Regions from separate parts of the Bacillus sp. FJAT-53060 genome, predicted to be linked through region 1. Evidence: a T-box and tRNA genes for the amino acid it is inferred to sense, from the RefSeq annotation. Region 1 holds a T-box; the other holds one or more tRNA genes.

Region 1 (5,056 bases):
TTAGTAATGTTGGAATAGCCCATAAAACGTCTGCAATACGCATCATGACTTCATCTGTACGGCCGCCTTTGAATGCAGCAATACTTCCCCAGATAATGCCGATGATCACGTCAAGAATAGCTGCAGCAAGACCGATGAAGATCGAAATTCTTGCACCTACCCATGTACGAACAAACATGTCTCGTCCTAAATCATCTGTACCAAACCAGTGTTCTTTTGAAGGTGGCTGGTCTGCATTAAGCAAATCTGTCGTCGAGTAATCGTATTTAGAAAACATCGGAACGAAGATTGCCAGTATCACAATAATAAAAATGATTGTGAGCCCGACCATTGCAAGTTTATTTGCACGGAAGCGAAGCATAGCATCCTTCCATAAAGATAGACTAGGTTTAGAAATTTTTTCAGATTCTGCTGCGTCAGCCGTCGCAGGCACAAATAAATCTTTTCTCATCTCTTCCATGTGTTAGACCCCTTTCTTCGCCTTCGTCAGTTTAATTCTAGGATCGATAATACCGTAGAGGATGTCAACAATTAGAATACTGATTAATAGAATGATACTGTAGAAGACTGTCACACCCATAATGACAGTGTAATCACGGTTTGTAATGCTTGTGACAAAGTGAGAGCCTAATCCAGGAATACCAAAAATCTTCTCAACGACAAAACTACCGGTTAAAACTGAAGCGGCCATTGGTCCCATGTATGTAATAACAGGTAACAATGCGTTTCGAATGGCGTGTTTGATCGTAACAGCTGATTTCGTTAATCCTTTCGCTCTAGCCGTTCTAATGTAGTCACTGTTTAGTACTTCAAGCATACTTGACCGTGAAAGTCTAGCAATAAAGGCCATTGGCATGAAGGATAGTGCAATAGAAGGTAGCACGGTGCTTGCCCAAGACTCCCATCCTGCAACTGGGAAAATCGCTAAAGAGCTTGCCTCAGATGCAAATACATATTGTAATAGCGCTGCTAAAATAAAACTTGGAACGGAAATTCCAAAGATCGTTAAAATGGCAATTGTATAGTCTTGCCACTTATTATGATAAAGCGCTGCAAGGACCCCAAACAATACACCAAATGCTAATGCGAGGAGAATTGCCTCAATTCCGAGGGTAAAGGAAACGGGGAATCCAGAACTGATTAAGTCATTTACAGTTTGTCCTTTATATTTAAATGAGGGACCAAAATCTAATGTTGCAACCGAACCTAAGTAGCTGACATATTGAACAAATAAAGGCTTGTCCAATCCGTAGTGCTCATTTAGATTGGCTTCAATTTCAGCAGGAAGTTTCTTCTCTCCAGAGAATGGACCACCAGGTGCTGCCTGCATGAGAAAGAAAGTTGCAGTTACAATAACAAACAGTGTGATTAAAATATATATTAATCGCTTACCGATATATTTAAGCAACGGAATTGCACCTCCATGATTTTACAACAATTTCTCTAATCAGCAAGAAAGGTATATGGAGAGACATCCTCCATATACCTTAAGATCCTTGACATAGATCTCTTACTCTATAATCTTACTTTTCGAAATATGCCCATTTGTATTGAACATCACCAAGTCCAGATACGACGACACCTTTAAGTTTTGGATCTTGTACCCAAAGCTGAGTGTAGAAGTAGATTGGTGCTATAGGCATATCGTTGATGATAATTTCTTCTGCTTTTTTCAGCATTTCTTCACGCTTTGATTTATCTGTTTCTTTCGCAGAATCATTCAATAATTGTTTGTACTCTTTGCTTTCCCATCCAGTGTCATTGTTTCCACCGTCTTTATCTTTGTAAAGCTCAAGGAAGTTCACTGGATCGTTGAAGTCACCTAACCAGCCCATACGTCCGATTTGGTAATCTCCACTGTGCAGTTTATCGATATAAACGTTCCACTCAGAGTTATCAAGTTCAACTTTAACACCTAGGTCTCTTTTCCACATTTCTTGAATTGCTTGTGCAATCTTTTGGTGGCCTTCATCCGTGTTGTAAGACAATTTCAATGGTGGAAGATCAGAAACAGACTTATAGCCTAATTCTTTGGCACCTTTTTCAAGAAGTTCTTTAGCGGCTGTTACATCATGATCTTTGAAGTAGCCAGTTTTGTTGTCCTCGAAACCTTGCATTGTTGGAGGAACGATTGCCATAGCTGGTACTTGTTCACCTTGTGTAATTTTATCAACAATCGCTTGACGGTTGATTGAGTAAGCAAGAGCCTTACGGATGTTTGCATTGTTTAAAGGTTTTACTTCTGTGTTGAATTTGTAGTTATAGATACCAGCGATCGTTTGAATTTTAAGATCGTCATCTTTTTTCAATGTTTTTAGAGACTCAGTTGGAAGGCTTCCAGTTGGAGAACCAGCCCAGTCAAGCTCGCCTTTTTGGAACATGCTAAGCTCAGTGTTTGTATCTTTGATCATAGACATGTTAATCTTTTTCAGTTTTACAGTGTCTTTATCCCAGTATTCATCATTCTTTTCAAGCGTGATAGAACCGCCATGTTTCCATTTAGAAAGAACGAATGGACCGTTAGAAACGTAGTTTTCACCAGCATTTGTGTACCAGTTTTTATTCTTTTCAGCCACTTTTTTGTTGACTGGCATATACGTATAGAATGCAGTTAGTTCAGTAAAGAACGGTGTTGGGTTCTCTAGCTCAACTACAAGCGTTTTGTCGTCTTTAGCTTTCACACCAACATCAGCAACTTTTGCTTTCCCTTTGTTAGCTGCTTCAGCACCTTTAATATAGTAAAGCTGATAAGCATATTGAGATTCATTTTTAGGATCTAATGTCCATTTCCAAGCATATTCGAAATCTTCTGCTTTAACAGGGTCACCATTAGACCATTTTGCATCACGAAGTGTGAAAGTGTATGTTTTCCCATCAGCACTTGTTTTGATATCAGAAGCCATCGCATTTTCTGGCTTACCTTCAGCGTTAATTCTTGTTAATCCTTCAAAAGTCTGACGGATGACACTCCCTGAAGTTGTATCATTTGCCAAACCCGGATGTAGAGAAAAAGGCTCAGTGGAGATATTCACATTTAATGTTGTTTTAGCCTTTCCAGAACTGCTCGTGCTGTCGCCTGATTTGTTTCCGCTGAAACCACAAGCGCTTAATACAAGTGTGAAAATAAGCATTAACGTAACAACAGACCAACGCTTTTTCAACTGTATTCCCCCTTATAATATGTTTTAGTTCAAAGGTCTCGATAAAGATGAAATTCAGATTTAAGAAATAGCGTAAAAAAGTCCCCAAATAACTTACTTTCTATTTCTTTTGTTTTTTCTGAATTTTCACTATGTAAAGAGCCTAGCACAAACGTGTGAACAAATTCATTATAATGAATAGAATAATTTATTGCAATATCAATTTTATATATTTTTTAAAAACATAAATGGGGATAAAGAGGGATTTTTATAAACTAAAGTCTTAATCACTTCAACAAATTAAAGCGTAAATTGATTAAAATAATTTACCAAATTCCGTAATAATAAAGTTTTATACATATAATTAATCGTCCTTTTTTAAAAAAATTCTGACAGATAATTTATATTTTATTTAAAATTTTAAGTGTTAACGCCATGAAGAGAAGGTCACATAACGGCTTCGTGACATTTTCATGGGCTTCCTTTATAATGGATAGACATACTGTTGCGATGAAGAAGAAGAGTACATATATTCACCATTTACAGAGAGTCTGCGGCTGGTGCGAGCAGATAATGGCTTGTATGGAATGGGCTTTGGAGCATCTAACCGAACACTTCGCAAAAGTTAGTAGGTTTAGACGGAGCAGTCTCCGCTATCAACGTCTTGAGTGATTTCTGATTGAAATAACAAGGGTGGTACCACGGTTCATTCGTCCCTTTTCTGTTGAAAAGTGGCGGGTGGGCCTTTTTATATTGAAGAAAAGAGGTTTTAGTATGACAAAGAAGACAATTTTCTCAGGCATTCAGCCTAGCGGTTCTGTGACATTAGGGAACTATATTGGAGCAATGAAGCAATTTGTTGATTTGCAGGATGACTATCATGGATATTTTTGTGTGGTGGATCAGCATGCCATTACAGTGAGACAGGATCGTTTAGCTCTTCGTCAAAATATTAGAAGCTTAGCGGCTCTTTATTTGGCAGTAGGACTTGATCCAGAGAAGGCGACACTCTTTATCCAATCAGAGGTACCTGCTCACGCCCAGGCAGGATGGATGTTGCAATGTGTTGCTTATATAGGGGAATTAGAAAGAATGACCCAATTTAAGGACAAATCCGCTGGTAAAGAGGCTGTCGTTTCAGGGCTGTTAACGTATCCGCCATTAATGGCTGGTGATATTTTATTATACGGTACTGATTTAGTCCCTGTCGGTGAGGATCAAAAGCAGCACCTTGAATTGACAAGAATGCTTGCTGAGCGCTTTAACCGAAAGTATAACGATATCTTTACTGTACCAGAAGTAAAAATTCCAAAAGAAGGTGCTCGGATCATGTCTTTAACTGATCCAACGAAAAAAATGAGCAAATCAGATCCGAACCAAAAGTCCTTCATTACCTTATTAGATGAACCAAAGCAGCTAGAAAAGAAAATTAAAAGTGCTGTGACCGATTCAGAGGGGATCGTCAAATATGACAAAGAAAACAAGCCTGGAATCGCCAACCTGCTGACGATTTATTCTGTATTAGGTAACGTATCAATTGCGGAGCTTGAACAAAAGTATGAAGGTAAAGGTTATGGTGAATTTAAAGGAGATCTTGCGAACGTTGTGTTAGATGCTTTAAAACCAATACAAGATCGCTACTATGATCTCATTGAGTCAGATGAGCTTGACCGCATTCTAGATGAAGGTGCTGAAAAGGCAAACCGTGCGGCAAATAAAATGCTGAAAAAAATGGAGAATGCCATGGGTCTTGGCAGAAAACGCAAATAAAAAAAGCTTGCAGCTGAACATGGGACTGACCCCCGTTTTTGAGACAGGGATCAAAACACCTTTATACAGCCAATTGCCGATAGTTTATCGGTGATTGGTTGTTTAGTTTTGTTTGAATACGAATGTTGTTATAATAATAAATGTAT
Region 2 (5,056 bases), on a different contig from region 1:
AGTAGGACATCGCCAGGCTTTCTTCATTCCGCAGTAGCTCAGTGGTAGAGCTATCGGCTGTTAACCGATCGGTCGTAGGTTCGAATCCTACCTGCGGAGCCAATTTGGAGAGCTGTCCGAGTGGCCGAAGGAGCACGATTGGAAATCGTGTAGGCGGTAAACCCGTCTCAAGGGTTCGAATCCCTTGCTCTCCGCCACAAGATACATATAATAGATGGCCCGTTGGTCAAGCGGTTAAGACACCGCCCTTTCACGGCGGTAACACGGGTTCGAATCCCGTACGGGTCACCATTTTATAGAATATATACCAGCATTTTTTTCCGGAGGATTAGCTCAGCTGGGAGAGCATCTGCCTTACAAGCAGAGGGTCGGCGGTTCGAGCCCGTCATCCTCCACCATATCTTTTATATTGTCGCGGGGTGGAGCAGTTCGGTAGCTCGTCGGGCTCATAACCCGAAGGTCGCAGGTTCAAATCCTGCCCCCGCAACCAAACTTTTTATTTTTATATTGGTCCGGTAGTTCAGTTGGTTAGAATGCCTGCCTGTCACGCAGGAGGTCGCGGGTTCGAGTCCCGTCCGGACCGCCATTTATACATATTCATCATATTGATGTTGGCTCGGTAGCTCAGTTGGTAGAGCAACGGACTGAAAATCCGTGTGTCGGCGGTTCGATTCCGTCCCGAGCCACCACTATTTGCCGGTGTAGCTCAATTGGTAGAGCAACTGACTTGTAATCAGTAGGTTGGGGGTTCAAGTCCTCTTGCCGGCACTGTTTTTCAAATGTGGAGGGGTAGCGAAGTGGCTAAACGCGGCGGACTGTAAATCCGCTCCCTCCGGGTTCGGCGGTTCGAATCCGCCCCCCTCCACCATTTTTAGGGGCATAGTTTAACGGTAGAACAGAGGTCTCCAAAACCTCCGGTGTGGGTTCGATTCCTACTGCCCCTGCCAATTATATGATTTATAACATCTATGGCGGTTGTGGCGAAGTGGTTAACGCACCAGATTGTGGCTCTGGCACTCGTGGGTTCGATTCCCATCAATCGCCCCATTTTATTATTGGGCTATAGCCAAGCGGTAAGGCAACGGACTTTGACTCCGTCATGCGTTGGTTCGAATCCAGCTAGCCCAGTTGATATGCGGAAGTAGTTCAGTGGTAGAACACCACCTTGCCAAGGTGGGGGTCGCGGGTTCGAATCCCGTCTTCCGCTCCAATAATGGCGGCATAGCCAAGTGGTAAGGCAGAGGTCTGCAAAACCTTTATCCCCGGTTCAAATCCGGGTGTCGCCTTTTTTTTTGAAAAGACTGCCGGGGTGGTGGAATTGGCAGACACACAGGACTTAAAATCCTGCGGTAGGTGACTACCGTGCCGGTTCAAGTCCGGCCCTCGGCACCATTGTTTTTTATTATAAGTTGCGCTCTTTAAAGATCATGCCGGTGTGGCGGAATTGGCAGACGCGCACGACTCAAAATCGTGTTCCTCACGGAGTGCCGGTTCGACCCCGGCCACCGGTACCACATCGCGGGTGTAGTTTAGTGGTAAAACCTCAGCCTTCCAAGCTGATGATGAGGGTTCGATTCCCTTCACCCGCTCCAACTTACATACTGATAAATTGACTGACTGCTAATGAAAATTAGCGGTCTTTTTTGCTTTTATGTACATGATTATTGAAGGCAAAGTCAAATTCCTATGGTCATATGCACCCTTTCATTAAAACAATTTATTTTTGAGGGAATGATGAAAAGATGAGAAGGAACAATCAGCTATCAACAAAAGACATTGACTTAATTATGGACAATGTGGCAAATGAGAAGAGAAGATTGAATTTAAAGGAGCATTAAAGCTATTTATTGAGGACTGTGAAATAAAATCTGAGCCTTTAGAGGAAAGGAGGGGCAGGGTGTTACTAGCTCAATATGAAAAAGAAAAAGTGAAAGCCATATTTGATTATCATAATCTATGTGATGATGTGCTTTATGTTGAATTGTTATACCTTTAGAGCCTCTTATTAAACTAGAATTGGAATCCGAACCAGATCAAATTAGTTGGATTTATAAAACTTTAATGAAAAATCAGTATGATAAGGAACATGTCCTTATGTTTAGGATCATTACAGTGGATTCTAGCGTTTATTATATGTTATGCCATATTCGTTTTATTTCTAAATGATCTTGGCTAAAGTGTTTCAATACATAGACATCTGGATTGCTGAGCTTCTCCCACTCATTGAATCCAATGTTCGAATCGGCGTGTTTGAGGAGCAGGCTCATGATATTGCCGTGTGTAACGAAGAGGGTATGATTTTCTTCTACTTCTATTTGTTCGTAGAGAGCCTCTACTATTCGGTTCATTGCTTCTTGACTTGATTCTCCGCCTTCATATGTGATGTGTAAATCCGAAAAACTGAGCTTTAGCTTCTCATACCAATCATCCATCGGCTTTCTACTTAACACACGTTCAGAGAGACGCTCATCTATTTTTATCTTAAGTTGTTTTGCATGGGCGAGCGGCTCAATGGTTTGGATGGCTCGTTTATAGGGACTTGAGATGATCTTATTGAGGTGAATGCCGGAAAAGAACTGAGCCAGCGCGAGTGATTGAGTGATGCCTTGCTGCGTTAAAGCCGCATCTTTCAATTGTCCATCTGCTTGGCAGTGTCTGACTTTCATGGGATTACACCTTTCATTGAGTATTGGATGAGCATTCACGAAGGTCTAGGTTAATTTGTTCGTATCTGTATCTTTATATGGATCGATGAGCTTGGATGTAAGGTCTAAGTTGAACAAAAAGTCATCTACGTGGTCTGTACCAAAGGGAAATGTGGAAAAGTTGATTGGGATGCTGCCTTCTTGCTTTTCTGAAGTGATCGACTGATTGTTTTGCTTTTTTCTCCAGTTCTTAAACAAGCTCATGTAAGCTACCCTTTTCTAAGAAAAAGATGGATTTATGCTAATAATACGAGGAAGTTGTACAAGCGTCAATCCTTTTTCAAATAGGTCTATTCATTTGATTCCCTATGGTGGTGTCACTTCAATTGAAGGGAAATTTGAATCAGCTTGACTTCATTTAAGACATTGATCATCCGCTGGAACATTTTGTAAATAAATTTACAAAATCGAAATCACTGCTCCGTCTAAAAGACAGGTTTTTGTGCTTCTTCTCATATGTCTTGAAGCTCTCTATCCTCTGTATATGGATGGATATGTGATACCAGCAAGAATTCATCTGCACCTTTTGTACTCTGGTACCTGAAGTGGAACAATGGATTCCTTATGTAATTGTGCCTGTTTTTTCCGTAACCCATCTTCTTCTGTTACCAGTAGAGTCTCACCTTCGGTTGTGATGGCCATTTTCCTTCCATGCAATCAGTGGAATCGAATCGGTACAAAGAGATTCTTTACCTGCGCCTACTCCAGAAGGTCCTGTGACCTCAATAATCTTAATCTATATCTTTATCACACCGTACATTGATAGGAGAAATCGTGTCACAATAAAGAAGAAAATTAAGAAGTAAGGGTAGAGTTTTGTATAAATTTGGGTAAACGAGTCAAAAAGCCTAGGTTATTCATCCTTTTCTTTATAATTACTTTGACACGATTAGATGAAAAAAGTAAAGTAGTACTAAGTAATTTACAAAACACTCTTCATTCACTGAAACATGAAGTGTGTGTAAATTTTATTTTTTTTGAAACTTATGATGCTTCTCATACGTTATATTAAAGGAACTCCTTGGTCTGCCGGAGACAAAGCATTGGAATGCTTGGCGAAGAAGATTTACATTTGCAAAATGAATGTAAATTTTTTATGAATTCATTTATATCAATTTGTTAATAGAAAGAAGAGGTATTATGAAAAAAATATTTTTGAACAAATATAGCTTTTTTGTATTGGCTGTCCTTTTATTCTGGGCAAAATCGTATACAGCCTACAAGATGGACTTTAATTTAGGAGTAAAAGGTTCTTTTCAAGAGGGACTTCTCTTATTAAATCCATTTAGTTCAGCCATTGTGTTTTTGGGACTTGCTCTCTTTTTAAAGGGGCGTAAATCGGCTATTGTTTTAATTGTGATTGATTTTATTATGACCGGACTTTTATATGCAAATGTAGCGTACTACCGTTTCTTTGATGACTTTTTAACTTTCCCAACAATGAAGCAAGCAGGAAATCTTGGAGGAGGCATGACAGACGGTGTGTTATCAAGTATTAAGCCGCATGACATTTTGTACTTCCTTGATATCTTGATCTTGATTGCCATTGTGATTTGGAGACCGGAAATCAAGAAATTCCAAATGAAAAAGACATTTGCATTGCTTATTGTTGCAGCAGGTGTCGGCCTGTTCTTTGTCAACCTTCATTTAGCTGAAAAGGATCGTCCAGAATTATTAACAAGAACTTTTGATCATAAGTATATTGTTAAGTATTTAGGCGTCTATAATTATGCGATTTATGATGGGATTCAATCGGCGCAAAATGCAACACAGGTTGCAAATGCGAGCAGTGATGATTTAACGGATGTTGTGAACTATACGGCTTCTCACTATGCAAAGCCAAATGCAGAGTATTTTGGCAAAGCGAAAGGTAAAAATATCATTAAAATCCATTTAGAGAGTTTTCAGTCGTTTTTAATTGATTACAAGCTAAATGGGGAAGAAGTTACGCCGTTTTTAAACAAACTGGCTCATGGGGAAGATGATTTTACGTATTTCGATAACTTCTTCCATCAGACAGGTCAAGGAAAGACAGCGGATGCTGAACTGATGATGGATAATAGTATGTTTGGCTTGCCAGAGGGTGCAGCGTTTGTGACAAAAGGGGAAAATACCTACCAATCACTTCCTGCAATTTTAAATCAAAAGGAAGATTATACAAGTGCAGTTCTTCACGGGGATTATAAATCTTTCTGGAACCGTGACACCATTTATAAGCATATGGGAATTGATCAATTCTTCGATGCCTCTTATTACAATATGGATGAAGAAAATCTTGTGAATATGGGACTGAAGGATAAGCCGTTCTTTAAAGAGTCAATCCCAATGTTAGAATCATTGAAAAAACCATT

Evidence for each region. A T-box is a leader RNA that pairs with one kind of tRNA and senses whether it is charged. The one in region 1 lies ahead of trpS (tryptophan--tRNA ligase), so its partner is inferred to be a tRNA-Trp.
Region 2: it has a tRNA-Trp gene. The T-box ahead of trpS (tryptophan--tRNA ligase) is inferred to sense a tRNA for this amino acid. The anticodon was not compared.

The regions. Positions count from the first base shown of each region.
Region 1 covers NZ_JBAWSW010000066.1:2,629-7,684, forward strand. Annotated here, with positions in the region: gene WAX46_RS15160 (ABC transporter permease) at 1-460, opposite strand, end outside; gene WAX46_RS15165 (ABC transporter permease) at 464-1,408, opposite strand; gene WAX46_RS15170 (peptide ABC transporter substrate-binding protein) at 1,524-3,161, opposite strand; T-box leader at 3,642-3,861, shown strand; gene trpS (tryptophan--tRNA ligase) at 3,915-4,910, shown strand; partial or broken gene WAX46_RS15180 (IS3 family transposase) at 4,972-5,056, opposite strand, start outside.
Region 2 covers NZ_JBAWSW010000019.1:47,540-52,595, reverse strand. Annotated here, with positions in the region: rRNA gene rrf (5S ribosomal RNA) at 1-18, shown strand, start outside; tRNA gene WAX46_RS09105 (tRNA-Asn) at 28-102, shown strand; tRNA gene WAX46_RS09100 (tRNA-Ser) at 107-197, shown strand; tRNA gene WAX46_RS09095 (tRNA-Glu) at 217-291, shown strand; tRNA gene WAX46_RS09090 (tRNA-Val) at 323-398, shown strand; tRNA gene WAX46_RS09085 (tRNA-Met) at 414-490, shown strand; tRNA gene WAX46_RS09080 (tRNA-Asp) at 510-586, shown strand; tRNA gene WAX46_RS09075 (tRNA-Phe) at 614-689, shown strand; tRNA gene WAX46_RS09070 (tRNA-Thr) at 696-768, shown strand; tRNA gene WAX46_RS09065 (tRNA-Tyr) at 784-868, shown strand; tRNA gene WAX46_RS09060 (tRNA-Trp) at 874-947, shown strand; tRNA gene WAX46_RS09055 (tRNA-His) at 972-1,047, shown strand; tRNA gene WAX46_RS09050 (tRNA-Gln) at 1,057-1,128, shown strand; tRNA gene WAX46_RS09045 (tRNA-Gly) at 1,136-1,210, shown strand; tRNA gene WAX46_RS09040 (tRNA-Cys) at 1,216-1,286, shown strand; tRNA gene WAX46_RS09035 (tRNA-Leu) at 1,304-1,392, shown strand; tRNA gene WAX46_RS09030 (tRNA-Leu) at 1,430-1,514, shown strand; tRNA gene WAX46_RS09025 (tRNA-Gly) at 1,519-1,592, shown strand; gene WAX46_RS09020 (histidine phosphatase family protein) at 2,130-2,666, opposite strand; gene WAX46_RS09015 (hypothetical protein) at 2,712-2,909, opposite strand; gene WAX46_RS09010 (LTA synthase family protein) at 3,846-5,056, shown strand, end outside.